2 regions of the Dietzia sp. JS16-p6b genome follow, and region 1 is predicted to be linked to the other one. Evidence: riboswitches for the same ligand, from Rfam matches in the RefSeq annotation. Region 1 holds a riboswitch; the other holds the start of a gene.

The links. Region 1 has a riboswitch for cobalamin ahead of cobN (cobaltochelatase subunit CobN). Riboswitches for the same ligand answer to the same signal wherever they lie in the genome.
Region 2: another riboswitch for cobalamin. It lies ahead of CT688_RS05385 (hypothetical protein); the one in region 1 lies ahead of cobN (cobaltochelatase subunit CobN).

The regions. Positions count from the first base shown of each region.
Region 1 is NZ_CP024869.1:206,581-221,784, forward strand. It holds gene CT688_RS00970 (sodium:solute symporter) at 1-1,191, opposite strand, end outside; gene CT688_RS00975 (isopenicillin N synthase family oxygenase) at 1,188-2,237, opposite strand; gene CT688_RS00980 (hypothetical protein) at 2,230-2,952, opposite strand; gene CT688_RS00985 (Type 1 glutamine amidotransferase-like domain-containing protein) at 3,129-3,761, shown strand; gene CT688_RS00990 (alpha/beta hydrolase) at 3,826-4,734, shown strand; gene bluB (5,6-dimethylbenzimidazole synthase) at 4,742-5,356, opposite strand; gene CT688_RS01000 (precorrin-2 C(20)-methyltransferase) at 5,353-6,819, opposite strand; gene CT688_RS01005 (precorrin-8X methylmutase) at 6,897-7,562, opposite strand; cobalamin riboswitch at 7,640-7,709, opposite strand; gene CT688_RS01010 (nitrite reductase) at 7,732-8,601, opposite strand; cobalamin riboswitch at 8,683-8,875, shown strand; gene cobN (cobaltochelatase subunit CobN) at 8,866-12,786, shown strand; gene cobF (precorrin-6A synthase (deacetylating)) at 12,953-13,738, shown strand; gene CT688_RS17450 (hypothetical protein) at 13,781-13,918, shown strand; gene CT688_RS01025 (ABC transporter ATP-binding protein) at 13,985-14,776, opposite strand; gene CT688_RS01030 (iron ABC transporter permease) at 14,773-15,204, opposite strand, start outside.
Region 2 is NZ_CP024869.1:1,182,925-1,198,128, reverse strand. It holds gene CT688_RS05425 (bifunctional 3-(3-hydroxy-phenyl)propionate/3-hydroxycinnamic acid hydroxylase) at 1-107, shown strand, start outside; gene CT688_RS05420 (TetR/AcrR family transcriptional regulator) at 155-817, opposite strand; gene CT688_RS05415 (Emopamil-binding protein) at 952-1,788, shown strand; gene CT688_RS05410 (TetR/AcrR family transcriptional regulator) at 2,270-2,845, shown strand; gene CT688_RS05405 (hypothetical protein) at 2,939-4,609, shown strand; gene CT688_RS05400 (ABC transporter substrate-binding protein) at 4,681-5,754, opposite strand; gene CT688_RS05395 (ABC transporter ATP-binding protein) at 5,751-6,566, opposite strand; gene CT688_RS05390 (iron ABC transporter permease) at 6,563-7,675, opposite strand; gene CT688_RS05385 (hypothetical protein) at 7,672-8,481, opposite strand; cobalamin riboswitch at 8,521-8,710, opposite strand; gene CT688_RS05380 (undecaprenyl-diphosphate phosphatase) at 8,857-9,783, opposite strand; gene CT688_RS05375 (HNH endonuclease) at 9,920-10,531, opposite strand; gene CT688_RS05370 (globin) at 10,746-11,141, shown strand; gene CT688_RS05365 (alpha-amylase family glycosyl hydrolase) at 11,177-12,742, shown strand; gene CT688_RS05360 (site-specific DNA-methyltransferase) at 12,774-13,964, opposite strand; gene CT688_RS05355 (hypothetical protein) at 13,961-14,644, opposite strand; gene CT688_RS05350 (thioesterase family protein) at 14,647-15,132, opposite strand; gene CT688_RS05345 (thioesterase family protein) at 15,129-15,204, opposite strand, start outside.

The DNA.
Region 1 (15,204 bases):
GCGGGTCCACAGGGAGAGCAGGAACGGCACCACGAGACTCGCGCACAGCAGGTCGAAGGTCAGCGTGAGGAGGATCCCGGTGTGGTTGACCCGGAGTGCGACGACGATGCCGATGGCCGCGACGGGGACCATCGCCCACCGGGAGGCCTGGAGCACGCTCAACCGCAGATTCCTGGTGTCGAGGATGGTGCCCACGACGATGGACGAGGTCGCGAGGAGGATGCCGCTGACCGTGGTGAGGGAGGCGGCCAGCAGGGCCGAGATGACCAGCATCGCGATCGGGGTGGGTACCGGCCCGGTGAGGAGTTGGAAGAGGATCGGCGACTCGGAGCCGCTGTCCCCGAGCAGTCCCGCCCCGGCCACGGCGACCGCGGCCAGCGGGACACACAGGACCACGGTCCCGACTGCGGCGATCAGGCTGGCCGCCCTGGCGCCCCGGGCGGACCTGGCCGAGGACACGCGTTGGAAGACGTCGATGGCCACCAGGTTGCCGAAGCCCAGCGCGAAGAGCGTCGCCCAGTTGATCGCCGCGCCCGCCGCAGGGGCGGTCAGCTGTTCGAGATCCGAGATGCCCAACCCCTCGGCAGCGGTGTACCCGGGGCCGAGGAACATCCACAGCGTCAGCCCGACGAACCCGACCCCCATCACCACCATGAGGAACAGTCCCGTGTACACGGACGCGAACATCCCGCCGACCATCGTGTAGGCGAGGATCGCGACGGTGACGAACACGATCGCGGCCCAGTAGGGCACCCCGACGAAGTGGTCCATCATGTGTCCCAGGGCGACGAGGTTGCCCGCCATGAGGATGCCGAAGCTGGAGACCGTCAGGACGGCCGACAGTATCTCGCCGGTGCGGCCGAACGTCTGCCGGAAGTAACCGGGCAGGGAGTACAGCTCGCGCTCCCGGACCTTCTCGGCCACGAAGAGCCCCATCAACAGGAACGACACGGCGATCCCCAGGGGCATCGCGGCTCCGGCCCAGAATCCGAAACCGCCCGCGAGATCCGCCGCTCCGACGGTCGCGTTGGAGTCGATCACCTGGGACATCAGCAGGACGGCGACGAGCGGCACGGTCAGCGTGCGGCCGGCGACGGCGAAGTTGCGGTTCTCTCCCCGCACCCTCTTCGACGACAACAGACCCAGGACGACGAGCAGGGCGACGGTGCCGCCGATGGCGAGACTGATCATCGGGTCTCACCCACCAGGGCGGTCTCGCGACCGAGCGAGTACAGGGGACGCGCGCCCTCCGGCAGTGCGACCTCACCGTCCGCGATCCGCCTCCTCAGGTAGGCGAAGCTCTGCGCGGTCTGGGCGAACAGGTGCTCGCCGGAGTGCATCGGCTCGTACACGGAGTCATTGGACCCGGGGAACGTCAGGGGAGCGACCACCGTGTCGTAGTCGACCGTGAAGAACAACGGGTAGGAATACCGTTCCCGCGAGACCTTCCGGACCCGGTGCGAGGTGGCGACGAAGGCGCCGTTGGTCCACACCTCCAGCAGGTCCCCGATGTTCACGACGATGGCGTCCTCGCGGAACGGGACCTCGATCCACTCTCCCCGGCCGTTCATCACCTCCAGCCCGGGAGCGGTGGGCCTCAGCAGGGTCAACGCCTCGTAGTCGGTGTGCGCTCCGATCCCGGGACGGTCATGGGCGTCAGGGTTGTGCGGGTAGTGGATGAGACGAAGCTGCGAGGGCGGCTGGGTCACCGACCCGAGGAAGGTGTCGGGATCGAGGTCGAGGTACCGGGCGAACGCCGCGAGGAGCCGCGACCCGAGGGTGAACACCTCGTCGTAGTAGGTCGTCACCGCCTCACGGAACCCCGGCAGATCGGGCCACTGGTTCGGCCCGAGCAGCGGATTGCCGGCCACGTACTCCGGATGGTCCGCCGGCAGATCGATGGACAGGTCGAAGGCCTCCTTGAGGTCGGGGGTCGCGCCGGCGAAGACCTCCTCCCCGATCGGGACGTACCCGCGGTGATTGGTGGAGTTGCCGATGTACACCTGCTGCTTGACGGCGTCGGGTTGGGCGAAGAACCGTTGCGAGGCCTCGTGCATGGCTGCGAAGGTCTCGTCGGCCACGCCGTGGTTGACGATGAGGAGGAACCCGACGCCTCGGGCCGCCTCGCCGAGCCGGTCGACGCACTCCTGAGAGGGGCCACCGGGATCGGCGAGCGTGGACACATCGATGATCGGGATCGACTCGAAGTCGGTGGTGGGACGGTGGAGGTCAGGCATTGTCGGCTCCTGGGTGGGCTGGTCGGGGCGGGTGGGACGGTCGGGCTGGGGGTATCGGTCCGGCGTCGTGGATCGGGTCGAAGAACGTGGACGTGCTGCCGTGCTCGCCGGTCTGCCAGGAGAGTGCGAAGCGGCCGTCCGACTCGGGGGAGAGGAAGAACCGGGGAGGCTCGGGGACCGACCACGACGAGTACCGGGCGCTCCAGCCCCGGTCGGTCCGTGACCCGATGTGCACCGATGCCGGCCGGTTCCCGGCGGAGTCGGCGCCGAGCGCGAGGCCGAAGCGGTCGCCTACGCAGACGACCACGGCCTCGGTTCCCTGGTCGTCGACCCCTCGGGCCTCCCACACCGGGCCGGGCTCGTCGGCGCAGCGCTGCCAGAGTTCGACGTAGTCGAGTTGCCGGCCCACCTCCAGCAGGCCCCACCCCGGCACGTCGAAGAGTTGCCCGATGTCGGCGGAGCCGAAGGCCTCCCCGGCGGCGATGGCGTGGACCCATTCGAACTCGCCGGTGGCCGGGTCCGTGCACTCGAGTTCTCCGGCGAACCCCATGCGGAAGTGCGTCGCGCCTGCGGCGTCGGTGGAGAACCGCGCGTCGCAGAAGTACTGGTCACCCTGGATCCAGACGACGTCCGAGCACTGGTCGGGGACGGAGTCGCGGGAGTGGAACAGGTGGCGCCGGTAGGCCGCGGGGGCCGGGCGCGGGGCGGGTTCCATAGGACTCCTTCAAATCGATCATTTGATCGGAAGTAGTCAAACGGTGGTGCGTTGCCGCGCTGTTACGTAGGCGTCAAAGGATGAGAAATTGGGTGATCACCGCTGGGCGCGTGCCGGTCGTCCCGGCGCCGGCGACACACCGCGAAGCGCCCGCGATCAGCTCGTAGAGTGGCGCCATGAACCTGCTCCTGCTGTCCCTCGGCGTGGGCGCCGTCCCCGACTTCCTCGCCGAGCACGTGAACCGTCCCGCACCCGTGGTGCGCATCGGATATCTGAACGACGCCGCCAGCCCGTACGCGGGGGCCGGGTTCGTGGCCGCGGAACGCGCGCAGTTGGCGGACCTGGGGTACGTCCTGACCGACCTCACCGCCGCCGATATCGACGACCCGCGTGAGTTCGCCGCCCTGCTCGACGGGCTCGACGCCCTGTACGTCGCCGGCGGCAACACCTTCGTGCTCCTGGCGGCGCTGCGCCGACACGGCGCGGATGAGGCCGTGGTCGAGCGGGTGCGGGCGGGGCTGCCCTACATCGGCTCGAGCGCCGGATCGGTCGTCGCCGGACCCGGCATCGAGCCGGTCAGCCTCATGGACGACCCCTCCGCCGCCCCCGACCTCGCCGACCGCAGCGGACTCGGACTGGTCGACACCGTGGTGATCCCCCACGCGGACGGCGCTCTCCCGCCCTACCCGCCCGAGCTCATCGCGCAGATCGAGGAGACCTATGGGGACAGCTACCCGCTGACCCTGGTCAACGACGACCAGGCGCTGCTCGTCTCGGACGGGTCGGCGCGGCTGGTCAGTTCGCCCTGAGCGGACATCCAGCCGATTCGAGTTCCACCACCCCACGGGGATTCATCCGTTACGGAGGATGACCATGCGCATCCCGTTCCTCGGCCGCATCCGCGATCGCCGCCAGTACCACCCCGATCTCCGACTCGCGTCAATGGTGCTGCCCCCGCGATTGGTGGGACCGCGGACACTGCCGGCGATACAGAAGCTCGGGACACTGCTGCCCGGACTGCGGGGAACGGAGACGCATGAACTCGAGTCGGGTGCGACCGTGCGGGTCTTCCGCCCCTCCGGTGAGTCCTCGACGCCCTCGCCAGGCCTGGTGTGGATCCACGGCGGTGGATACCTCGTCGGTTCTGCGGCGCAGGATGACGCACTCTGCCGGGCCTTTGCTCGGAGAACCGGTGCGACCGTCGTCTCGGTCGACTATCGGTTGGCGCCGCAGTTCCCCTTCCCGGCGGCGCTCGACGACTGTCACGCGGCGCTCGTCTGGCTGGCCTCCCAACCCGGCATCGACGCCCGCCGGACAGCCATCGGCGGCGCGAGCGCCGGCGGTGGCCTCGCAGCCGCACTGGCGATCCGGGCGAGAGATGACGGCCCCGTCGACCCGGTACTGCAACTGCTCGTGTACCCGATGCTGGACGACCGCACCGACACCCCGGACCCACGACACCGACTGTGGGACGCTCGGTCGAATCGGTTCGGCTGGACGAGCTACCTGGGCGGGGCCGACCCGTCCACGGCGAGTCCGGCCCGCCACACCGAATTGGTGGGTGTCGCGCCGGCATGGATCGGCGTCGGCACGGTGGATCTGTTCTTCGACGAGGACAAGGCCTACGCAGACCGCCTCGGGCGCGCCGGAGTGCGCTGCGAATTCGTCCCGGTGCCGGGGGCCTTCCACGGTTTCGACCTGGTCGTCACCCGCGCCGGGGTCAGCAAGGACTTCTTCCGAGCGCAGTGCGAAGCGCTGAGGGAGGCGTTCGACGGTTCCTGAGCCGGATCTACACCCAGTCCACCGACAGCGGCGACCTGCGTCCCCACCCCACGGTCTGCAACAACGGTTCGTCCAGCTCGAGGGCGGGATGTCCCAGACAGAGGTACGCCAGGGGCCGGGCCCCGTCGGGCACGGGCACGCTGGAAGAGAGATGGTCCGGCTCGACCAGGCTCACCCAGCCCATGCCCAGGCCCTCGGCCGTCACGGCCAGCCACAGCAGCGTGATCGCGGCCACCACGCTGTACTCGGTGGCCGCCGGGACGCTCGTGGTGCCCAGGACCGGCCCGGCGGGCGGCCGGTGGCTGACGACCAGGCCGACCGGAGCCTGGAGGATGCCCTCGAGACGCAGCGAGTCGTAGAGTTCCCGTCGCGGACCGTCGAAGCGCTCGGACTCGGCGCGGCGCACGGTGCGGAATCCCTCGTGGACGGCCTCGCGCACGGCACGGTCGCGGACCACTGTGACGTGCCAGGGCTGACTCAGCCCGACGCTCGGGGCCACGGCGAAGACCTCGAGGAGGCGCTCGATGGTCTCGCGGGGGACCGGGGTGGGATCGAAATGCCGGTGATCGCGACGGGTGGCGAGGATCCGCCACAGCGCATCACGGTCGGGAGTCCCGCTCACGGCCGCACGAACCGCGGACTCCACACGCGCCCCGACTCGGTGACGCGTGTCCCGGAGGCGCCCACGATGAGCAGGCACCTCATGTCCACCGAGCCGCAGTCGAGCTCGGCGAGAGTGGTGATCGTCAGCGATTCGCCCTCCCGGCCCACGTCGCGTCCCACGATCACCGGGGTGGCCGGGTCGCGATGCCGGAGGAGGACGTCGCGGGCGTCGGCGACCTGGTGGGTGCGCGAGCGCGAGGCGGGGTTGTACACCGCCAGGACCAGGTCCGCCGCGGCGATCGCGTCGAGACGCCGCGAGATGACCTCCCAGGGCTTGAGCCGGTCGGACAGGCTCATCACCGCGAAGTCCGCGCCGATGGGGGCCCCGGCCCGTGCGGCGACCGCCTGGACGGCGGACACCCCGGGCGCGACCCGCACGTCGATCCGGGAGTACAGAGGGTCCTCGGCGGCCTCGAAGACCGCCGCGGCCATGCCGAACACGCCCGCGTCGCCCCCGGAGACCACCGCCACGCGTTGGCCGGAGCGGGCGAGGTCCAGCGCGAGTCTGGCCCGGTCCACCTCGACCGTGTTGCCCGAGCAGTGCCGGGTCAGGCCCGCGCGCTGGGGCACTCGGTCGACGTAGGGCGCGTACCCGACCACGTGGTCGACCTCGGCCAGGACCCGCCGGGCCTCGGCGGTGAGCCAGTGGTCCGGGCCGGGCCCCAGTCCGACGACGTGCAGCTCGCCGTCCGGGGCGGTGGCGCGCGCGGGGCCGTCGCCCAGGGGCGAGGGGCGTCGCCCGAACGGGTCCACCTGCTGGGAGTCTCCGGGGACCACGATGAGCGAGAAGTACGGCACTGTCGTCGGGTCGACGTCACGCACGGGGTGGTGCACCTCGGCGTCGGTCGAGGCGCGTTCGACGTACACGGCCCCGTCGAGCCGCCCTGCGGCCTCCAGGGCTCGGCGCACCGCCGGGAAGTTCCGGCCGAGTTTCATGATGATCGCCCCGTCGGTGTCGGCGAGGCGGCGGGCCAGCTCGGGCTCCGGGAGGGTCCCGGGCAGCACGGTGAGCACGTCCGTCTGCCGGACGAGGGGAGTGGCCGCGGCGGCGGTCGCGGCGGCGAACGCCGGGATGCCCGGGACGATCTCGGTGACGAACCGGCCCGCGAGTTTGTCGTGCATGTACATGAACGAGCCGTAGAACAGCGGGTCCCCCTCGGCGAGCAGGACCACGTCCCGGCCGGCCGCGAGATGCTCCGCCAGGCGGTGAGCTGCCCGGTCGTAGAAGTCCGCGATCGCCCCCGCGTACCCGCCGGGGTGGTCGGTCAGACCGGTGGTCACCGGGTACTCCAGCACCTCCTCCACCGCGTCGGCGGGGATGAGGCCCGCCGCGATCCGCCGCGCGTTGGACTCCTTGCCCCGACCGGCGTGATAGGCCACGACGTCGGCGCTGCCGATCAACCTCGCGGCCTTGAGGGTCATCAACTCGGGGTCGCCCGGGCCCACGCCGATCCCGTACAGGCGCCCCGCTGCGACCGGCCCGTCCGCCGGCCCGCCGCTCACTCGGCCACCTGGGCGAGGGCGTTGACCGCGGAGACCGTCATCGCGGACCCGCCGCGTCGCCCGTGCACGGTGACGAACGGGATGTCGATCCCGTGGTCGTCGGCCAGGCTGGCCAGCGCGGTCTTGGACTCCGCGGCGCCGATGAACCCCACCGGACACCCGACGATCGCGGCGGGGCGGGGGGCGCCGTCCAGCAGCATCTCCAGTAGATGGAACAGGGCGGTGGGGGCGTTGCCGATCGCCACCACGGCGCCGTCGAGCCGCTCGCCCCACAGGGAGAGGGCGGCGGCGGACCGGGTGGTGCCCATCTGTCGGGCCAGTTCGGGCACGCGGGGATCGGACAGCAGGCACACCACGTCGTTGTTCCGGGGGAGCCGTGACCGGGTGATCCCGGAGGCGACCATGTGGGCGTCGCAGAGGATCGGCGCCCCGCCCTCGAGCGCCGATCGCGCGGCCCGCACCAGTGCCGGATGGACCCGCAGGTCGTCGACGAGGTCGATCTGACCGGTACCGTGCACCATCCGGACGGCGAGCCGCTCAGCATCGTCCGGGACGCGCGACAGATCGGTCTCGCGACGGATGGTGGCGAACGAGTCGACGTAGATCGCGGGCCCGTCGTCGACGTAGTCGTACCGGCGTGTCGGCCTGGGGACAGCAGGCATGGGTCCTCCTCGGGGTTCTCGCCCCGGTCAGAAGTCTTCAGGCGGCGCGCGGTGAGGGCGCGTCGATCCCGCGGCCAGTATCTGGCTTGGCGGCCCGGCGACCGGGCCTCACAGTGGCGGAACCGCCCCGGACTCGCACCGGGTTCCTCGCCGTGGGACAGCGGCGAGTCTACGTGCGCACGGTGAGGACGCCGCGCCACGGGGTGACGATGAGCTCGAGGACGTCCTCGCCGGTGAGGCGATCGATCAGCGCGCCCGTGAGGACCCCGCCCGGCGCCCCGATGTGCTCGATCCGTCCCGGCGCTCCGGGGACGGGGCCGTACGGCAACGCGGGCGCGGGGGCGGGGAGTCGCTCGTCCCCCGGGTGGGCGGCGGTGAGCGGCACCGGGAGTTCACGCACGTGCCAGGGCGCCTCGCGGCCGGATCCGCGGGCGTCGGCGAAGTCGCGGGCGAGTCCGAGCAGGCGGTCGGCCGCCTCGTCGACGGGCACGACGGCCGCCCAGTCCTCGGCCACCCGCAGTTGCACGACGTCGGCGTCGAGGGCCGCCAACCCCAGGTCCGCGGGGCGGTCGACGAGGTCGCCGCGGCCGTCGTCGAGGACGAACAGGAACCGGCCCGAGAGTCCCGCCAGACCGGCATCGGCCCGGAGCCCGGCGTCGAGTCGGTCGGTCACCGGGCGCAGATCGGCCCTGCCCCCGACCAGACCGGTGAGCGGGGAGACGAGCACGTTGCGGACGAGTTCGTGCGCCGGGGCGGGGAGCAGCCCGGTCGCGGCGATGGCCGCCACGACCTCGTCGACGAGGTGGCCGTCCCGGCCCATCGGCAGGGCCCGCAGCTGTAGGTTCGCGCGGGTCGTCACGTGGACGTCGCCGTCTCCGTAACTCTGGGCGACCCGGCGTAGCGCGGCGAGGGACTCCGGTGACACCCGGCCGCCCGGGATGCGCAGTCGGACCAGGGCCCCGTCCTCGGCGGGCCACGGGCGATGCACGCCGGGGCACATGTCGGTGCGGGTGCGGCGGGTCGGTCCGGAATCGCTCACGGGCCACAGTGTGGCACCCGGGGGCCAGCCGCGTGGAGTGGGGAGCCGACGGCCGGGCACCCGCAGGGGGACCGGGCCGGATAGGCTCGCCGGTGCCGTGGTGCTCGGGAAGCCGGAGGGAAAGCCGGCGCGGCCCTCGCCACTGTAGTCGCGGAGTCGAGCGACCCTCGTCCGTCCCACGCGGGGCGGAGACCACTGGGCCACGGCCCGGGAAGGTCGGTCGCACGGCGTCGATGCGAAAGCCAGGAGACCGGCCACGGCGTCATGTTCCACGAGGGTTTGGAGAAGAACATGCGCCATGACCGGCGTTCGGCGTCCCCTGAGGACGCCACGGCACCATCTACTGAGGCCACGGGTACTGAGGCCACGGCACCATCTGACAACACGGCACCGTCCGATGGCGCCGCACCACAGGCACCCCGTATCGCCCTGCTGTCCACCTCCGACACGGACCTGCTCTCCGCTCGCGCCTCCCGGGCCGACTGGACGCTCGGCAACCCGTCCCGGATCGACGTGGAGACGGACCTGCCCGGCCTGCTCTCCGGCACCGACCTCATCGTCGTCCGGATCCTCGGGTCGCGCAGGTCCTGGGAGCCCGGCTTCGAGGCCGTGATGGCCACCGGCGGACCGGTGGTGGTCCTCGGCGGCGAGCAGGCCCCGGATGCCGACCTGATGGAGTTGTCCACGGTGCCGATCGGCATCGCGGCCGAGGCGCACCGCTATCTCGCCGAGGGTGGGGAGCGGAACCTCGCCCAGCTCCACGCCTTCCTCTCGGACACCGTGCTGCTCACCGGCACCGGGTTCGAACCCCCGGAGAGTGTCCCCGTGTGGGGGATGCCGCCGCGGCCGGGTGGCGATTCCCCGGCGAGTGGTCACAAACGTGGCGAATCCCGACACGCGACCTGGGAGAACGCGAGCGGAATCGACCAGTCGCGGGGCGGCCCCGGGGTGGACCAGTCGCGGGGCGGCCCCGGGGTGGACCAGTCGCGGGGCCTCCCCCGCGTCGGAGTGCTCTACTACCGCGCCCACGAGGTGAGCGGGAACTCCGGATTCGCGCACGCGCTGGCCGACGCGATCGACGCCACCGGGCAGGCCGTGGGCGTGCCCGTGTTCGCCGGTTCCCTGCGCTCGGCGCCCGACGAGTTGTTCGACGCGCTCGGGACGCTCGACGCGCTGATCGTCACGGTGCTGGCGGCCGGCGGGACCACGCCCGGGGCGGTGAGCGCGGGCGGCGAGGACGAGACGTGGGACGTCGAACGGATCGCCGTCCTCGACATCCCCGTGCTCCAGGGGCTGTGCCTCACGTGGAGTCGGGAGGACTGGGAGGCCTCCGACGACGGCGTCAACCCGCTGGACTCGGCCAACCAGATCGCGATCCCCGAGTTCGACGGCCGCATCATCACCGCGCCGTTCTCGTTCAAGGAGATCGACGCCGACGGATTGCCCCGGTACGTCGCCGACCCCGAGCGCTGCGCGCGCGTCGCGGGGATCGCGGTGTCACACGCGCGACTGCGCCACGTCCCCGCGGCCGACCGCCGGATCGCCCTGGTGCTCTCGGCCTACCCGACCAAGCACTCCCGGATCGGCAACGCGGTCGGCCTGGACACCCCGGTCTCGACCATCCGGCTGCTGCGCCGGATGCGCGACGAGGGCTACGACCTGGGTCCGGAGGACGGGCCTGTCGCCAGGTTCCTCGACGTCGCCGACAGTGGCTCGGAGGGCACCTACGCCGACGACACGGCCGCCGGTGACGCCCTGATCCACGCCCTGATCGCCGCGGGCGGACAGGACGAGGAGTGGCTGACCAACGCCCAGCTCACCGACAGTCACGTGCGGATCTCCCCCGACGACTACCTCACGTGGACGGCGGATCTGCCCGAGTCGCTGCGCGCGGAGATGGTGGACGCCTGGGGGCAGGCCCCCGGTCGGTTGTTCGTCAACGACGCCGGCGAGATCGTCCTGGCCACGATCTCGGCCGGCAACGTCGTCCTGTTGATCCAGCCGCCCCGCGGCTTCGGCGAGAACCCGGTGGCGATCTACCACGACCCCGAGCTGGCGCCCTCCCACCACTATCTGGCCGCCTACCGGTGGCTCGCCAAGGGGTTCGGCGCCCATGCGCTGGTCCACATCGGCAAGCACGGGTCGCTGGAATGGCTGCCGGGCAAGAACGCCGCGCTGTCGGCGGCGTGCGCGACCGACGCGGCGATCGCCGACCTGCCGCTGATCTACCCGTTCCTCGTCAACGACCCCGGCGAGGGCGCGCAGGCCAAACGCCGCGCCCACGCCACGATCGTCGATCACCTGGTGCCGCCCATGGCACGCGCCGAGGCCTACGGCGACATCGCCCGCCTCGAGCAGCTGCTGGACGAGTACGGCAACATCGCGTCCATGGACCCGGCCAAGCTGCCGGCGATCCGCGCGCAGATCTGGACCCTCATGCGGTCCGCGCACATGCACGAGGACCTGGGACTGGAGCAGCAGCCCGGTGACGAGGAGTTCGACGACTTCCTGCTCCACGTCGACGGGTGGCTGTGCGAGATCAAGGACGTCCAGATCCGCGACGGGCTGCACGTGCTGGGTCAGGCGCCGGACGGCGAGGCGCGGGTGAACCTGGTGCTCGCCATCCTGCGGGCCTCGCAGGTGTGGGGCGGCGAATTCGGTGCCGTTCCCGGTCTGCGTCGCGCCCTCGGCCTGGTCGAGGACGCCCCGACCCAGGAGGTCGACCTTGTGGAGGCCCGGGCCCGGGCGCTGGTCGAGGCCATGGACGCGCGGGGCTGGGACCCCGCGGCGGTGCCGGAGGTGCTGTCCGATGCCGGTCAGGGGGACGACGACGAGGTCGGCCGCGTCCTGGAGTTCGCCGCTCGCGAGGTGGTGCCGCGCCTGGCCGCCACGGTGGACGAGCTGGACGCGGTGATGCACGCCCTCGGCGGCGGGTTCGTGCCCGCCGGCCCGTCGGGGTCGCCCCTGCGCGGCCTGGTCAACGTGTTGCCGACCGGTCGCAACTTCTACACGGTCGACCCCCGCGCCGTCCCGTCCCGGCTCGCCTGGGAGACCGGCCGGGCGATGGCCGACTCCCTGCTGGACCGCCACGTGGCGGAGACCGGCGAGTACCCGAGCTCGGTGGGACTGTCCATCTGGGGCACCTCGGCCATGCGGACTTCCGGCGACGACGTGGCCGAGGTCCTGGCGCTGCTCGGGGTGCGGCCCGAGTGGGACGAGGCCTCCCGACGGGTGAACGGTCTGGAGGTGGTCCCGACCGCGGAGCTCGGGCGGCCGCGCATTGACGTGACGGTGCGCATCTCGGGCTTCTTCCGGGACGCGTTCCCGCACGTCATCACGATGCTCGACGACGCCGTCCGGATGGTGGCCGACCTCGACGAGCCCGCGGAGTCGAACCACGTCGCCGCCCACACCCGGGCTGACCTGGCGGAGCACTCGGACCACCGGCGGGCGACCACCCGCATCTTCGGCTCGGCGCCGGGGTCGTACGGCGCCGGGATCCTGCAGACGATCGAGGCCGGAAACTGGCGGGACGACCGCGACCTGGCCGAGGTCTACACCCGCTGGGGCGGCTTCGCCTACGGCCGCGATCTGGACGGCGTGCCGGCCGCGGACGACATGCGCACCAACTACCGGCGCATCGCGGTGGCCGCCAAGAACATCGACACCCGCGAGCACGACATCGCCGACTCGGACGACTACTTCCAGTACCACGGGGGGATGATCGCGACCGTGCGCGCGCTCACCGGCGCCGAACCCCGCGCCTATGTGGGGGACTCCACCACCCCGGACGCCATCCGGACGCGGTCGCTGGCGGAGGAGACGGTCCGGGTGTTCCGCGCCCGCGTGGTCAACCCCCGGTGGATCGCGGCCATGCAGCGGCACGGGTACAAGGGGGCCTTCGAGCTCGCGGCGACGGTCGACTACCTCTTCGGGTTCGACGCCACCGCCGGGGTCGTGCACGACTGGATGTACGACACGCTGGCCCGGGAGTACGTGCTGGACCAGACCAACCAGGAGTTCCTCCGGCGCTCCAACCCCTGGGCGCTGCGCGGGATGGTCGAGCGACTCTCGGAGGCCGCCGACCGCGGACTGTGGGCCCAGCCGGACGCCGAGATCATGGACCGGATGCGGCAGGTCTACCTGGACGTCGAAGGCGACCTCGAGGAGTCGCATGGCGACTGACGGCCCCTCCGGCGACGCGCCCAGCCCAGACGCGCCCAGCCCAGTCCCGCCCAGCCCCGACGCGCCCAGCCCCGACGCGCCCAGCCCAGACGCGCGCGAGTGCTGCACCCGCACAGGAAATTTCGCGCGCGCGTGCAGCACTCGCGCGCCGATCGGGGAGACGCCGATCGGGGAGACGGGGGATCGGCCGCGGCGGCGGCTGCGGGTCGTCGGCATCGGCTCGGGCGGACTCGATCAGATCACGATGGAGGCGGTCGCCGCCCTGCGCGCGTCCGAGTATGCGCTCGCTGCCGTGAAGGGTCCGGGCGACCCGCTGGTCGACCTCCGTCGGCGGTTGCTCGCCCGGCACGCGCCGGGCGTCGAGCTGGTGGGAGTCGCTGATCCGGAACGAGACCGCTCGTCGTCGTCGACCTCCTCACAGGACGGGTACCGCGGCGTGGTCCTGGACTGGCACGAGGCCCGTTCCCTGGCGTGGGAGAGGGTGTTGGCGGACCGGCCCGGCGACGTGGCGGTGCCGGTGTGGGGTGATCCGGCTTTCTACGACTCCACGCTGCGGATCGTCGACCGGATCCTCGCCCGTGGCCGGCTCGACTTTGACGTGGAGGTGGTCCCGGGCATTTCCGCTCTACAGGTGTTGGCCGCGCGTCACCGGCTGGTCCTGCACGAGATCGGCGGGACGGTCACCGTGACCACTGGCCGTCGTCTGGCGGAGGTCGTCGCCGGCGGCGCGGACAACGTGGTGGTGATGCTCAACGCCGGCCTGCCTCTCGATCACCTGGCGGACTGGCACATCTGGTGGGGCGGCAACCTCGGTGACCGGGGGGAGTGCCTGATCTCGGGCGGGGTCGGCGATGTCTTGCCCGAGATCCGGAACGCGCGCGAGCGGTTGCGCACGGAGCACGGCTGGGTGATGGACGTCTACCTGCTGCGCCGCCCGGTCGCGGCCGGCTGACAGGGTGCCTACACTGGCGCTCCCCGATGATGGAGGTACCCGATGGCGTTCCTGAGAAACGCATTGAAGACCGGAGTCGCGCTCAAGGCCGTCGAAGTGGTCAGGCGGGAGGCGTCCAAGCCGGAGAACCAGCGCAAGGCCCGCGAATTCGCGGAGAAGCTCCGCAACCGCAAGCGCTGAACAGCTGCGCCCCTCGGTCGGGGATCGCGGACCTGCGCCCGCGGTTCACGCCCAGGCTCCCGCGGGTCAGCGGGCGAGATAGCGCACGTGCACCGCGGGTCCGTCGTGGAGCACCTCCGCGCGGACCCCGTACACCGTCTGTATCAGCGCTGGTGTGAGCACCTCCGACGGGCGGCCCCCGGTCACCAGGCGCCCCCCGGACAAGACCTCGAGCCGGTCGCAGAAGCTGGCCGCGAGGTTGAGGTCGTGCAGCGCCGCCACCACCGTCGCCCCGGTGCCCCTGACCAGGGCCAGGAGGTCGAGTTGATGGCGGATGTCGAGGTGGTTGGTCGGCTCGTCGAGCACGAGGACGTCCGGTTCCTGAGCCAGCGCCCGCGCGATCTGCACCCGCTGCCGCTCGCCGCCCGAGAGGGTGGCATACCGCTGGTCGAGACGATCGGTGAGGGCGGTGGTGGCGGCGGCGCGGAGTACGGCCTCCTCGTCCTGCGTGCGGGGGCCCGACCACGCGGCGCGGTGCGGGATGCGACCGAGTTCGATCACGTCCCGCACCGTCGGGTTCTGGTCGGTGGACACCTCCTGCTCGACAAGGGCCACGTGCCGGGCGACCCGCCTGCGGGGCAGGCGCCGGATGTCCGTGCCGTCGAACAGGACGCGACCGGTCGAGGGCCGCAGCAGGCCCGTCATGACGCGCAGCAGGGTGGACTTGCCCGAGCCGTTGGGGCCGAGGACCCCCACCATCGTCCCGGGCTCCGGTGCCAGGGAGAGATCTCTCAGGATGGGCCGACCGCGGACGGACCACGACACGCCCTGGGCTTCGAGGGTCGCCGCCCCCTGCCCCTCCGGGGGCCCGGTCGTCATCGGGCCCTGCCCGTGCGGAGGAGGAGGACCACGAACGCCGGCACGCCGATCAGAGCGGTGGCCACTCCGATCGGCAGTTCCTGCGGCGCGAGGACCGTCCGGGCGGCGGCGTCGATCCAGACCACGAAGACCGCTCCCATCAACGCCGCCGTCGGCACCAGGACGCGGTGCCGCATGCCGACCACCGCCCGGGCGGCGTGCGGCAGCACCAGACCCACGAACCCGATCGCACCACAGGTGCTGACGATGACCGCGGTGATGAGTGCGGTGACCACCATGAGCACGAGCCGGGTGCGGGCCACGTCCACACCGAGGGCGGCCGCCGCGTCCTGGCCGAAGGTGAAGGCGTCGAGGCTGGAGGTGTGCAGGAGACACACCAGCAGACCGGCGAGCACGACGACGCCGCACGCGGCCACGTCCGACCACCG
Region 2 (15,204 bases), 980 kb from region 1:
CGGGACGCTCGATCGCGGAGGTGTACACGCTGCTCCCCGCGGCGGGGTCACAGCCTCGTGGTTGCGACGCTACGTCCCGGGGCGCTCTGGCGGGCAGAGCCGACTGAGCCCCGAGGACACCCGCCCGTGATGGTGGGCCTGCCGCTGACCGTCGTCAGGCTCTGGCCTCCCGGTCCGACGCGGCAGACCTCCCCTCGAGGAGCCGTCTCACGTGCGCCCCGACCTCCGCCGCCACCTCGGCCGCCGGTTGATCGCGCCCCGATCGAACCCATTCCGTGAGGTGCACCTGCACACTCGCGATCGTGAGGCCGGCAAGCACTCGGGCACCACCAGCGGCACTGTCCGGGGACACCATTGATGCGAGATCCGCGAGCGCCTCGAACCCCATCTCCCACGCCGCCTGCTGATTCCCACGTCCGACTCCGGCGGCGTGAGCAGTCGCCCAGCTGAATCCTTCGTTGATGTGCAGATCCAGGAAACCGGGGTGCTCCGCGAAGAACGTGGCCACCGTGACCGCGGCGGCGACGAACTGCTCGACCGGCGAGTCGAGCCCGTCGATCGCTGACGTCGCCGATTCGACGAGCTCCGTCATGCGCACTGAGTTGAGCTCGTCCCAGATCTCATCCTTTCCGTCGAACGAGGCATAGACAGTGGCGAGGGAGACCTCCGCCGCCCGGGCGATGTCACTCATCTTGGTGTTGGCGAAGCCGACTTCCGCGAACCGCATCTCGGACGCGGCCATGATCTGCTGGCGATACATCTCTCGTCGGGCCTTGCGCAGGCTTCCGGACCCGGTCGGCGCGCGGTCAAGCGCCATTCCCCTTCTCCATCCCTCGGACTGACTCACTGCAAGCTGTTGCCACCGACTGTACCTACTGTTATGTTTTCCAGAATCGTAATTCTGGTAGGAGTATCCAGAATTACCAATTGCGGAAAGCGGAGGAATCGAACGTGACCACCAGAGCAGCGAACACTCAAGATCTGTCGCACGACTTCGGGCGCCCTTGGGGCACACGCCGCAAGGACATCTACATCTGGACCACGGTCGCAGCCCTCGTGATCTGTGTCGTGCCCTTCGCGGGAGTAGTCCTGCACTGGTGGGATGCGGAGCCAGCCGGCTTCATCGCGGCCGCGCTGATCTGCGGCCCGATCATCATCCCGATGGTGGTGGCGTGGTGGGACGATCCCGGCGAGACCAGGACCATGCTCGAGCGTTTCAACGAGTTCATGATCGTGTGGATCCCGATCACCGCGTCAAGTCAGGTCCTCTGGGAGATCACCTGGCTGATCGGAGACCTCCTCGGCCATATGAACCTCACCGCCGAGGACCGGTGGGGCTGGTTCTGGTATTTCTACGGAGCCGCCGACACCCGATACCTGATCGGCGACGCCGGCCTCTTCGGCATGGAGACCGTGGCGGCCATCGGCGGATGCATCCTGCTCTACAACTGGCTGCCGCTGCTGCGCACGAAGGACGACGACCGTCGACGCATCCGGATCCTGTGGTGGTGCTATTTCGCCTTCGCGATGATGACCGCGGTCATCATCATCTACTACGTCGCGGAAGCCCGGGACAGCTTCGCCAACATCGAACAGGGTTTCTGGGGCTTCGCCCTGAAGTTCGTCTTCATGAACATCCCCTGGATGGTGGCCCCCGTCGTCTCAATGCTGTTCATCCCCAAGATGATGGCAGTGCTGTACCAGCGCGTGTACACGGGATGGAGCCGCTTCCCGCAGCCGACCTCGTCGGACCCCGGGGCCCGCCAACCCAGTGCAGACGTCCATTGACATGGCCGGATTCGACGAATTGCCACACACCAGGGTCGGTGACCCCGGAGCGTGACACCCATATCCCGGAGGAGGTCCGGGCCCCAGAGCCCGGCGACTCGTGATCGTGCGGTGACGGAAGGCACCTCCCGCTCGACACGGTGCCGGCGTCTTTCCCATCGACGGTGGCCGCGACCTCAGCGGCCGGGCGGGACCTCAGAAGTACTGGGCGCCGCCGTCGATACTGATGTGCTCGGCGGTGATGAACTTCGACTCGTCCGAGGCGCTCGATGGCCGGCCCGGGGTGCCCCGGCCGAAGCGATGGCGGCACTTCTCGCGTCGTGGTCATAGCCGACAGAGTGGCGCAGGAAATGCCACGTGGTCGAGGCCCTGACCGAGATCCGAGACACCCGCGCACGCCGAGGTCCGTGGTCCGTCTCATCCCCGGCCCCCTGCCGGGAGAAAGCCGAGACAGTCGCACGAATCTGTCTCACACTGAGATATGGCTACTGATTGGTTGCTCGACGACTCACGGGACCGGGCTGCACGTGACCGCCTCATAGCGGTTGCCGCGGAACTCATCGCGGAGGCGGGGATCGACAGGTTCGACGTCACGGAACTCGCGCGGCGCGCGCACTGCTCGAGGGCGACGGTGTATCGACATGTCGGCGGACGCACTGTGATCATCGAGGAGGTCCTCCGCCGCGCCTCCGGCTCCATCGTTGCTGCTGTGGAGGACCACGTCAGAGGCCTCACGGGGCGCCGCCGTGCCATCACCGCGTTGACCGTGGCTCTGGCTGCCGCTCGCCACGACCGAATCGCCTCGCAGTTCCTGCCCGCTGTCGGCAGAAGCGCAGAGTTTCACGCACTGTTGGAGTCGACCACGGTGATCACGACGACCATTGACCTGATCGGCCTCGGCTCCCCCGACAGCGGACGCGCACAGTTGGCGGTCCGGGTCTTCCTCACACTCCTGCTGTGGCCACCCGGTTCTGGCGAAGAGCGCCAGATCGACCTCCTCGCGGACCTCGTCTCGGGAACGGCCCCGGAGCGGGCTGACGCGGCCGTGACCGGGTGATCCGCGCTCGTCGGCCCACCGGGAGCCGAAGGTGACCTCCTCTCCATCAGATGGTCACAGTCCCGCCCTCGACATCTGATCACCGACCACGCGATGGTCGAACCCGTAGGTTACCTCACAGGCCAGCGGGTGGGGGGACGGCACGTGGAGGAGCAATGGGAGTCCGTCTATGCGACAGACGGCGACAAGCGGGTCATCCGGTTCTTTCCCGACTACGGCCGTGAGCACCCGCTGTGGGAGAGCGGGACCGACAAGTACGCGATGGATCCGGAGGATTATGGGCTCTCGGAGTCACTCTCCCGCAGGTTGGCTGGGTGGATGAGGCACTGGGAGTCCAACGTGATCCCCGAGACGGGGTGGAAGTCCGCCGAGGCGGCTGCAGAATCCGAACGCGTCGGGGATGCGCTGGTCGCCGACCTACGTATCGAAGTGTCCGGTGTCGCCGAGGTGCGCGACGAACGTAGGTCAACGGCCGCCTCCCCCGGCTCGTCAGATGCGCGCGAGTCCACAGCGCATCGCAGCTCCCCGGATCACACACTCTCGATGTTCGTCCCGAGCGCGATCTTCATGGAGGGGACACTGCCGCCATTGGCCGTGGGAGAGGTCATCAGCGTGACTCTGCTGTTCGAGACGGACGTCCCTCCCTCGGCTGTGGGAGTCGATACCTTCCACGTCACCGTGCACCCCGTCCACGGGATGTCCCCGGGCCTGGACCGCGAGGGTTATCTGACATGGCCGATCTCGGTCGCCGGTGACGGCTGGACCGCACGGTGGCTCCACCACGCACCGTTCTCCGGGCGCGTTCGACTGGACGGCCGTCTCTGCCCGGACCTCGTCAGAGCTCTGCCCGGGCATCCCGACACGACGACGGGCAGGGTTCGGCGCCTGCAGCTGGTCGAGCAAGAGTACGAGAACACTGGCAGTGGACAGCAACCCGTCCCCGGCACCGAGCGGGTGAGCGACCCGGACCGCCAGCCCGATCACTATTGGCCCGACTGGCGAGTCCCGCCCGGCAGCCAGACCTTCCACCCCACCGGAGTCCTCGTGGACCTCGATCTCGATGACGTCCCTGAGCCTGCCACCCGTTTTGACGCCGGAGCGATCTCCGTCAGCGGGAACGACGTGTGGGTGGTGGACAAGTCCGACCCGGTTCTGCTCCACATCGACACCGCATCCACGCCGCCACTCGTCACCGAGTACCTCCTGCCGCTGGTGATCGAGCCGCCCGCCGCCATGTGGACTCGCGCAGTCCATGCCGACCGCGAGGGGTGTTGGATCACCGCTGGAGACGAGATCGTCCGCTGCGATCACAACGACCGGGCCGGAGTGACACTGCGGCGTGTATCTACCGACGGCGGGGACGACACCGTCCTCGTCGACGACCGCCTTTTCGTCCTGACCTACCCGGGATTGACCACCCAGGTGACCGAGCGATATGGCGCGCTTCGAGGCGGCGGCCCGGACAGCTTCCGGGTCCGCGAGGTGGTCGACGACGAACTCGTACCCGTCCACGACGAGACCACCATCGCACGGGCCCGGGCCAGCAGTCGGAGAGCCGATATCGTGACCACCCCGGACGGCGCCACCTGGACCGCGGCCGGTCGCGTCACGGTCACACCGGACGGCGCGGCGAGTCACACCATCGACCTCCACCTACGATCTCCGGGCCGAGTGCGCTGGATTCGCCCCGACGCACGCTCCGGCCAGGGAGTCGACGAAATCGCCGTCGGCTCCTCGACGCCGCGTCCGGGAACAACCCGGTAATCGGCCCGGACACGTGGGCCGTCTCGACACGTCCCCACCCACTCCTGCCGCCCCTGCTGCGATCTGCCGGTTCAGAGCCAGTCGTTGCCCCCGAGTCCGAGCTCGGACACGTCCAGCCCGGGGGTCAGGCCCGTGTGGGGTACGAGCCCGTGCTTCTCCAGGACTGCGCGGATCGTCTCGGCCGCGTCGACGTTGAGGGGGCTCGACACCCACATGCCGTAGGGGAGGTTGACGAAGCGGTTCTCGCGTACGGCTTTGAGACCACGGCTGGCGGGGTGAGCCTTGAGCGCGGCGATCTTGTCCTCCACGGTCTGCTCGCCGTACTCGACGAACGCGATCACATCCGGATCCTCGGCAGCGAGGCGTTCCCAGCTGATGCTGGTCCAGGTGTCGGCGACGTCCTCGGTGGCATTTCGCGCCCCCGCCGCGTCGATGATCCCCTGTGGACCGCCGAACGAGCCGGACGACAGGATGGTGTCACTCGTGCTGTCGACCAGGAACACCGTCGGTGCGTCCTGCGGGGCGGGAAGGGCGCGAAGAGCGTCCACCCGCTCGGCCACCTCGTCCGCGGCTGCTGCGCCCGCGTCGGCGTTCCCGGTGATGATGCCGATGTTGCGGAGGTCGGTGTCGAGCGCGTCCCACGGGTCCATGGTCCCGCGCTGGGCTTCGCCCTCGGTCTGGCGGCACGCCTCCGTGAGCTGATAGACCCCGATATCGTGTCCGGCGAGGATCTCCGGGGTCAGTCCTCGTGACTCGGAGAACCCGTAGTTCCACCCGGCGAAGACGACGTCGGGTTGCGCCGCGACCACGTTCTCCAGGGTCGGACCCTGTTCGGTGACCTCGTTGAGTCCGTCGATCTGGTCGCCGTACGCCAACCGCAGCAGGTCCTCGTCCTTGGACGCCGCGGCCACCGCGGTGATCTGGTCGCGGGCACCGGCGGCCAGCGCGATCGAGATGATGCCCGGGTCATACGCGAACAGTTCGTCCACCGTCTCGGGGTAGGTGACCTCTTCCCCGCAGTTGACCACGGTGACCTCGCCCCCGGGACCGCCGCCGCCGGGTGCGGCGGCGTCGGAACCGCAGGCGGAGAGGAGCGCCAGCGTCACCGCCAGGACGGGTCCTGCGGTGATGATCGGACGTGTCATGGGTAGGTCCTGCCTTCTGTAGTGGTGGCGACCGCGTCTCCGAGGAGGAGGTGGGGTCGGCCGGTGCGGGGGTGGGCGACGATGTAGCCGTGGACGCCGAAGACCTCGTCGAGGAGCTCGGCGGTGAATGTCTCGACGGGCGGCCCGTACGCGACGATGCCGCCGTCATCGACGACGGCGACCGCATCGAAGTACCGCAGGACCAGGTCGAGGTCGTGGATGGCGGCCACGACGGTGGAACGCAGCGTCTCGAGCGCGTCCATCAATCGCAGCCGCCAGGCGGCGTCGAGGTGGTTGGTGGGTTCGTCGAGCATGAGCATCGGGGTGCGCTGGGCCAGAGTCCGCGCGAGCACCACCCGGTGGCGTTCACCGCCGGAGAGTCTCGTACAGGACTGGTCGCCACGCCCGGCCAGGCCCACCGTCCGCAGCGCCTGCTCGACGATGTCCTGCTCGCCTTCCTCCCCCAACGCCCATGGCGTGCGATGCGGAGTCCGTCCGAGGGCCACGGCCTCCGACAGGGTGAGTTCAGCCGAGGGCGCCTCCTCCTGACCCTGGACCGCGATCAGCCGTGCCCGCTGCCGGGACCGCATCCTGTGCACGTCGACCCCGTCCACGGTCACCGAACCCGAGACCGGGGCGTCCAGACCCGCCAGCACCCTGAGCAGTGTCGATTTTCCCGCGCCGTTCGGACCGACCAGCGCGAGCCGCGATCCGGACGGCACCTCGAGATGAACGCCGGAGACGACGATCCGCCTGCCCCTCGCACAGGACAAGTCGTCCGCGACCAGGCGCACGGCGCCCGCCCCCGTCACGAGGCGCTCCCGAACGTGTAGGCGCGGCGTCCCATGAGCAGCAGGAAGATCGGCGCACCGATGATCCCTGTGACGATTCCGAGCGGCATCTCCTGGGGGGCGGCGATCACCCGGGATACCACGTCCACCCACACCAGGAAGAGTGCTCCCCCCGCCGCGGCGACGGGCAGCATCGCGCGATGCGTGGCACCCACGACGAGGCGGGCGGCGTGGGGGATGATCAAACCCACGAATCCGACGCCCCCGGCCACGGCCACGAGAACCCCCACCAGCAGGCCCTGCGCGACGAACAGCCCGATCCGGAGCGCGCGCACCGGCACCCCGAGCGAGGCCGCCGTGTCGGACCCGGTCGCGTACGCGTCGAGCCACGAGTGCAGGAGCAGCCCGCTCACCAGAGCCACCGCGACGACTCCCGCCGCGAGGGGCACCGTGGACCACGTCGCCCCGGCGACGCTGCCGAGCATCCAGTGCATGACCGTCTCGGCCGCCCGCGAGTCTGTGGCCACGAAGACCATGAACGACGACACCGCGGTGAACGCCGCCGACAACACGACTCCGGCGAGAATCAGCCGCAGCGCGGTGAGCCCACCCGTGGCGCTCGCGACCGCATAGACGAGCACGGTCGCTCCCAACGCGCCGAGCAACGCCCCCCCGGACAGCGCCCACACGCCGAGACCGCCGAAGACGCCGAGCGTGATCACCGCGGTGGCACCCACCGCGGCCCCCGCCGATACCCCGAGGAGGTACGGGTCGGCCAGGGGATTGCGTACGAGGGTCTGCATCGCAGCTCCGGCGAGCGCGAGACCCGCACCCACCACCGCGGCGAGCACCGACCGGGGAAGCCGCAGGTCGAGGATGATGATGGAGTGCGCACGCTCGGCCTCGCCGCCGGTGATCGCCGCCCATACCGTCCGCCACACGTCGCCGACCGGGATGTGCTCGGCACCGAAGGCGACCGAGCTGACCACGCTGATGGCCGTCAGGGCGGTGAGCACGATCGCCAGTGGGACAGGCGGGAGCCTGCGGGCGGTACGGAACGAGGCCGAGCCCGCGTCGGTGACAGGCCGCGACCGACGGCTCGGACGAACGCCCACCCCGAGGCCCGTCATCGGGTGCTCTTCCCTGGGACGCCTCCACGGTCCCGCCGCAACCGTTGCTCTTGCCGGTGCCGTTGCCGCGAACGCCGCTGCGCCTCGGGGACCCGGGGACACGAGTCACACTCGGACCTCTGCGCTCCCAACCGGATGAGACAGCACGAATGCCGGTCGTGCACCAACGCGGGCGTGCCACCCAAGCGGATCATCGTCACCAGCGGTCGATCGGAGAACGCGCCGGTGACGACGTCGGCGTCCGTCTCGACCGCGCGTCGCCGTGGACCCCCCACGGTCCGGTACGCGGCCCCGAATGCGCCAGCGCACGAGGCCGCGATTCCCCCGAGAGCGGCCCTGCGTGTGACGGTGCCGGCGTCCACGCACGCATCCACCAGGGGATCGACGTGACTCCGGATGCTGTCGACCAGTGCGCCGGGGTCCTGCTCGCGACCGAGAACCGGAGTGTCGGGCAGCGACACCTGGAGTGTCGCGCCGGCGCGGTCGATCAGTGCCCACCAGCGGTCATGGCCCGGATGCAGGAGTGTCCCGTCCGCACACCACGCCGCCACCATGAGGCCGAGAGCCCGGCCGGCGTAGTGCTGGAGCGAGCACAGTAGCCCGGGCGCCGCGTGCGGGGTCCCCAGACTGTGGGAGTATCGCCGACCGAGCTCCTGCCATGTCGCGGGTTCGCAGAGCTCGGTGACGCTCCGCCAGTCCGGGTCGCCGGGGTCGGGTCGAGATCGATGAGGGACGGGCGATGCCTCGAGCGCCCGCTCGGCCAGGGCGCTGATCCCCATGCCGACGGGCCCATACGTGGAGTACACGGGTGGCCTTGTCTCTTCGGAACCTGTGCGCGAGGTTCGCTCGGATGTCGCGGAACCGACAGGTATTCGGACTCGGGATCAGCCCTCCCCGACGCCTTCCCGGAACGAATTCCAGTGGCATCCTGTCGGTTCGGTACCCCACACCGCTGCGCGCCAGTCCCGGAATCTCACCGGGTTCCCTGGCATCCGATCGTCCCCGTCAAGGGAAGCCGGATGCGGTCGGTTCCACTGTGGACGATAACAGACGGGCTGGTCAGGACGCCCGGAGGCCGCGCGATCACGGGTCTGGGGTCGAGCGGCCCGGGTGCTGCCGTGGGGTGCTGCCCTGCGCGCGGGGCTCCCCACGGACTTGACCCCCGGCAGTCGCACCGGAGCTCACTGGTGGTGAAGGGCGACCTGATCCTGATCGAGCGGCAGTTGATCCACCGGCGGGGCGTCACCGAAGTCCGGCTGGGTGATCAGGACGAACAGCGCCAGGGCCACCACGTACACCGCGAAGACCCGGAAATGCCCGCGATAGAGCAGCCGTAGCACCAACCACAGCGCTCCCGCACCGACGACGGCGGCCACCACGAATCCCAGCACGTAGTCCTGCCACCCGAGCGAGAGCCCGCCGTCGAAGGCGGCGGGATCGAGCAGGCTCAGCGACTGCACGCCGGTGGCGGCGAGGATGGTGGGTATGGCGACGAAGAAGCTGAACTGCGCTGCCAGTGGCCGGTGCATACCCAGAGCCAGCGCCGCGGCGATGGTCAGCCCAGACCGGCTCAGGCCGGGAAAGAGCGCCGCCGCCTGGGCGACACCGATCACCACGGCGACCAGCACCGTCATCTGGGTGGCCCCGCGCCAGGTCGTCTTGACCGAGTCCGACCACCAGAGCACGACGCCGGTGATCAGCAGCATCAGCGCCACAGCCCACGGCGTGACGAAGACGTCGGTGCCGTAGGCGCGGATGACCAGCCCCAGGACCCCGGTGATCGCCGTGGTCAGCAGGCCCAGCAGCGCGAGCCGCAGATGGATCAGGTGACGCAGCGTGCGCCTGCGACGCCACAGCCCCAGTTCGCGCCAGATGCCGTTGAGCAGGCGCGTGAGCGGTCGCCACATCACCACGACGACGGAGACCATCGTGCCGAGGTGCACCACCAGGTTGTAGAGGATCATCTCCGGGGTGTCCGGCGCGGGCAGAGGCGACCCTTCGGCCGCCAGCCATTGCTGCGCCAGCACCAGGTGGCTGGACGAGCTCACCGGGATGAACATGAAGAGTCCCTGGATCGCTCCCAGGAGGACCGATTCCCACAGACTCATCGAGCGTGATGCTCCGCCGTCGTTCCGACCGACCGGGCCCCGGCGGACGCATTGTCGGCAGTAAGCGGAGAATCAGGCATACCTCACACCGTAACCACCTCGGTGGTCGGGCCCGCGGGCACGTGCCGGATGGCCCTCAGGCGGCGTCGAGGTACAGGTAGTCCTCCCAGTACGGGCCGATCTCGCGCAGTTGGGACACGAGCCGCCACGTCCGGCCCCTCGGTGCCACCAGCGGAACCCGGAGCTCCCATCCCAGCTCGGAGAGGAGCTTGTCCGCTTTGCGGTGGTTGCAGGGCGCGCAGGAGGCCACACAGTTCTCCCATTCGTGTGCGCCCCCGCGGCTGCGCGGGATCACGTGGTCGATGGTGGTCGCGCGCGCGTTGCAATACCCGCACCGGTGGGAGTCGCGGTGCATCAGGGCGGCCCGCGTCATGGGCACCTGCGCACGGTACGGGATGCGGACGTACTCGCGGAGCATGATCACCGAGGGCACGCGGACGGCCGTGTCGACCGATCGGACCAGGATCTCGTCCGGGTGGTCATGGACCACCACCGCTTTGCCGCCGAGCAGCATCACCACGGCGCGACGAGCGGGAAGGGCTGTGAGGGCCTCGTAACCGGCATTGAGCAGGAGGACCCGCGGCGCGGCGGTCAGCGGGACGTGCGGGTCGGGGACGCGTTCGAGTCGAACGGGGGCTCGTGACCCCGGTTGTCGGTACTCCGAATTCTCGCGCACGGCTGTGCCCATGGTCGGTCTCCACTCATCTGCCCGTGCCCAGTCCACCATCAGCGACCGGGTCCGTAGTGAACCTCGCCTGCAACGATGATGCACCCTCGATGAACACTTCGTGTGCTATCGCCGCGCACAGGTCAGCCGCCTCGCCCGCGTCGCCCCCGGCGACCGGGGCCGACGGGTGGTGGGATCGGTCCCCCTGGCGGATCCCACGGGCATGATGGGGGGCATGAGCGGCACTACCTTCTACGACGAGATCGGCGGCGCGGAGACCTTCCGGGCGCTGGTCCACGAGTTCTACCTGCGGGTCGCGGACGACCCGGTGCTGCGGCCGCTGTATCCGGAGGAGGACCTGGGTCCGGCCGAGGACCGCATGCGGATGTTCCTGGAGCAGTACTGGGGCGGCCCCACCACCTACTCCGAGCAGCGCGGCCACCCCCGACTCCGGATGCGCCACAACCCGTTCCGTGTCGACCGGGCGGCGCATGACGCCTGGCTCACCCACATGCTCGCCGCGGTGGACACGATCGACCGCGAGACCCTGGACGACGAGCACCGGGCGGCGATGGTCGAGTACTTCACCCGCGCCGCCGCCATGATGGTCAACACCCCGGAGGGCATGTGACGTCGCCGGCCCACTCCACGCGGCCCTGGGAGGACATGGTCCTCTACCAGATCTACCCGCGCTCCTTCGCCGACGCCGACGGGGACGGCTACGGCGACCTACAGGGGGTGATCGACCACGTCGGCTACCTGGAACTGCTGGGAGTGGACGGGGTGTGGCTGTCCCCCATCATGAGGTCCCCCGGCGCCGACCACGGTTATGACGTCTCGGACCCGCGGGACGTCGACCCCCTGTTCGGTGACGTCGAGACGCTGCGGCGACTGGTGGAGGCGCTGCACGCCGCGCAGATGGTCCTGATCATGGACCTGGTGCCCAATCACACGAGCGTCGAACACGCGTGGTTCGCGGCGGCGGTGGGGGCCGGCCCGGGCAGTCCGGAACGCGAGCGCTACTTCTTCCGCGACGGCCTCGGTGACGACGGCTCCAGGCCGCCCAACAACTGGCCCTCGGTGTTCGGTGGGCCGGCCTGGACGCGCATCACCGAACCGGACGGGACGCCCGGGCAGTGGTACCTGCACCTCTTCGCGCCCGAGCAGCCGGACCTGGACTGGTCGCACCCCGACGTGGGCGACGACCTCGAGCAGACCCTGCGCTTCTGGCTCGACCTGGGGGTCGACGGGTTCCGGATCGACGTGGCGCACGGTCTGGCCAAACCGGACGACCTGGCCGACCTGCCTGACGACGTGGAGATCGCCCAACTCGTCGTCGACGAGCGCGACGCGCGATGGGACCGGCCCGGCGTCCACGATGTCCACCGGCGGATCCGTGCGGTCGTCGACGAGTACCCGGGCGCGGCGACCTTCGGAGAGGTGTGGGTGGGCCCGGCCGACCGGTTCGCCCGGTACCTGCGCCCCGACGAGCTACATTTCGCGTTCCACTTCCCGCTCACCGGCGCGCCCTTCGAGGCCGGCGCGGTGCGCGAGGCCATCGAGGCGACGCTCGAGGCCTCCCGGATCGCCGACTCCGCCCCCACCTGGGCGTTGTCCAACCACGACGTCGTGCGCGAGGTGACCCGATACGGCAACGGCGCCCTCGGCATCGCCCGGGCCCGGGCGATGCTGCTGGTGGAACTGGCCCTGCCGGGGATCTCCTTCATCTACGAGGGGTCCGAACTGGGGCTGCCGAGCGACTTCTCGATCCCCCACGACCGGTTGACCGACCCCACCTGGGAACGCAGCGGTCACGCGGAGATGGGGCGGGACCACTGCCGCGTCCCCCTGCCGTGGGAGGGCACCCGGCCTCCCTACGGTTTCTCGACCGCCGATCGGACCTGGCTCCCCATGCCGGGCGACTGGGGCCCACTGACAGTGGAGGCCCAGCTCGAGGACCCGGACTCCACCCTGTCGTTGTATCGGGCCGCCATCGAGACCCGGCGGACCTTGCGGGGCCCGAGCACAGCGGCGGTCGAGTGGTACGGCGCGCCGTCCGGGTGCCTGGCGTTCCGCCGCGACGACGGGGTGGTGTGTGCGCTCAACGCCTCGGAGCGATCGGTACCGCTCCCCGAGGGCGAGGTCATCCTCGCCTCCGGACCCCTCGACTCGCACACCCGGGCAGGTGAGATCCTGCCGCCGGACACCGCGGTGTGGCTACGACCCCGCTAGTGGACGAGAACCGGGACGGAAACCGGCTCGGTCACGCCCCGCCGACTCGCAACCGCGGCAGGATCACGTCGCGGACCGTGTCCGGGTTGCGCTCCACCACCACCCAGCGACGGCCCAGGTCGCGGGCCGCCACGGCGGTGGTCCCGGAGCCGGCGAACAGGTCCACCACCAGGTCGTCCGCCTCGGACGCCAGCTCCACGATCCGCCGCATCAGCGCCTCGGGCTTGGGGGTACGGAAACCGTCGACCCCCGCGCTGCGCAGTTCCGCGCGCGCTGTGTCGGTGGACCCGACCTCCTGGGACAGCCAGACGGTCCTGAGCTTCTTGATGCGGCCCGCCTCGTGCCGGTCGCGCTGGTACACGTCGACCCGTGGCCCGGCCCGGCCCCGCACCGTCCGACACACCAGCTCGTCGCCGCGCTCCCCCGCCCGCTCGCGCGACCAGCGCCAGACGGCCGGGCTGAGATCTCCGAACACCGGGAGGATCTCGGTGAGCCCGGGCGCGGGGTCCACGGAGACCTCGCCGGTCTCCGGGTCGCCGTAGAGCGGGTAGGTCATGGTGGGCGTCGTGCGCGGGTTGAATCTCTTGTTGGTGTTGCGCAGGGGTAGCAACCGGTAGGCGACCCCGTCCTCGGCGGTGTGCGGGAAGTCGGAGGGGTCCACCGCCGAGGCCACCCCGCCGGACAGGCGGACGCGTTCGGGGTCCCGCGCGTACACCATGAGTCGGTCGTGGGAGCCGGCGAAGAACCTGTCGAGCTGACGCCCCTTGGGGTTGCTCTCCACGGTGAGGTCGGCGATGAAGGCGTCCGGGCCGAACACCTCGTCGAGCACGCAGCGGACGCGGTGGGCCTCGGCGTCGTCGAGGTGTACCCACACGGTGCCGGTGTCCGCGAGGAGCTCGCGGGACACCACCAGTCGGCGCTCGATGTATCCCAGCCAGCGATGGCGGGGCATGTTGTCGTGGTACCCGTCGAAGCTGCCGCCGCGGTTGTAGGGCGGGTCGAGATACACCAGCTGCGCCGCGCGTGTGGCCTGCAGACCGAGACCGTCCAGCACGTCACCGACCTCGGCGATCCTGCCCCCGTCACCGCAGAGGACGACCCCGGTGACCTGTCCGCCGGCATCAGGGAACGCCTCGGCGAGCTCGGGCACCGGCCCGTGTTCTCCCGGGATCTCGGGCTCGCCCCTCCCGGGCCACGAGACCGAGAACCCCGGGGGCGTCATCGCGGTTCGAGGGTCAGTGCGTCGGTCCTGCGGTAGGCCGTGCCGTAGCGGGCATCCAGGCGTAGCCACGCGCCGCGTTCACTCACCCTCACCGGTTCGCCCTCCGGTGCGCGGCCGGCCCGCTCGGGGACGAAGCCGCACATCACCATGGAGAACACCGTCCGCATGTCCACCGCCACGGGGCTGTCGGTGTCCGCGCGGACGGTGAGCACGTCCTGGTCCAGCAAGGAGGGCGGCAGACCGGCCGGCCCCGCGCTCTCCCGGGCCGCATCGCGCCCGGACTCGGCGAGATCGAGCAGCACCTGCGCGGGGATCGCCTCGACCATCTGGAACCCGTCGGTGGGCGGGAGCAGCCCCTGCCACGAGGAGGTGAGGGGCATCCCGGGATCGACGCGTCCCTCGGCGTCGCCGCGCGGCAGGAGATCGAACTCGGTGAGCAGGTGGTCGGCTCCACACACCACGTCGCCCCGCGGGCAGTGCCCACCGACCGCGCGGACCACCAGGGCGCCGAAGGGCGTCCGGGACCACACGCGCATCCTGCCGTCGTCACCGCTGGTCAACCGCACCACCGCCGCCTCGTCGAGCCGCAGCAGTCGGCGCAGGAGGGTCCGCAGGTCGTCCCTGTCGGCGGGGTCGGGGACCGCGATCGCCTCGCCCCCTCCACCGCCGCGCACCGGCATGGTCACGCCGGATCTCCGTGACGGAACTGCATCAGATGCTCCCGCTCGTCCCGGGTGAACCGGCGCGGCCGCTGGGTGGCGAGGTCGAACGCCGCGATCGTGGACGTGCACTCCACCGCCGGGGGCGCCGAGTCCGGGGTGGCGCGCCCGCGGACCTCGTGACGGGCGACGAACATGGCCGCGCCGACCTTCTCGCACCACATGCGGACCCGGATCGGGCCGTCAGCGCGGGTGACCTGACCGCGGTATCTCACGGCGAGCTCGGTCATCACGGCGCCGGCGGTGAGCGTCGCGGTGGGGATGCCCTCCTCGAAGAGCCACGGGATCCGGGCCTCTTCGAGGAGCGTGATCATCCGCGCGTGGTTGACGTGATGGTAGAGGTCCTGGTCCGACCAGCGGACGGGCAGCGCCGCGGTGAACACGCGGCGTCCCGGCTCACCCGAGATTCCGAGGGGTCCCCCGGCCTCGTAGACGAGCTGTTCGGTCACTCCGAGGGCCTCTCGTCGGTGATCGCCGCCCGCTGGTGCGCTGCCTCGAGGACGTGTCGCACCCCTGTCGGT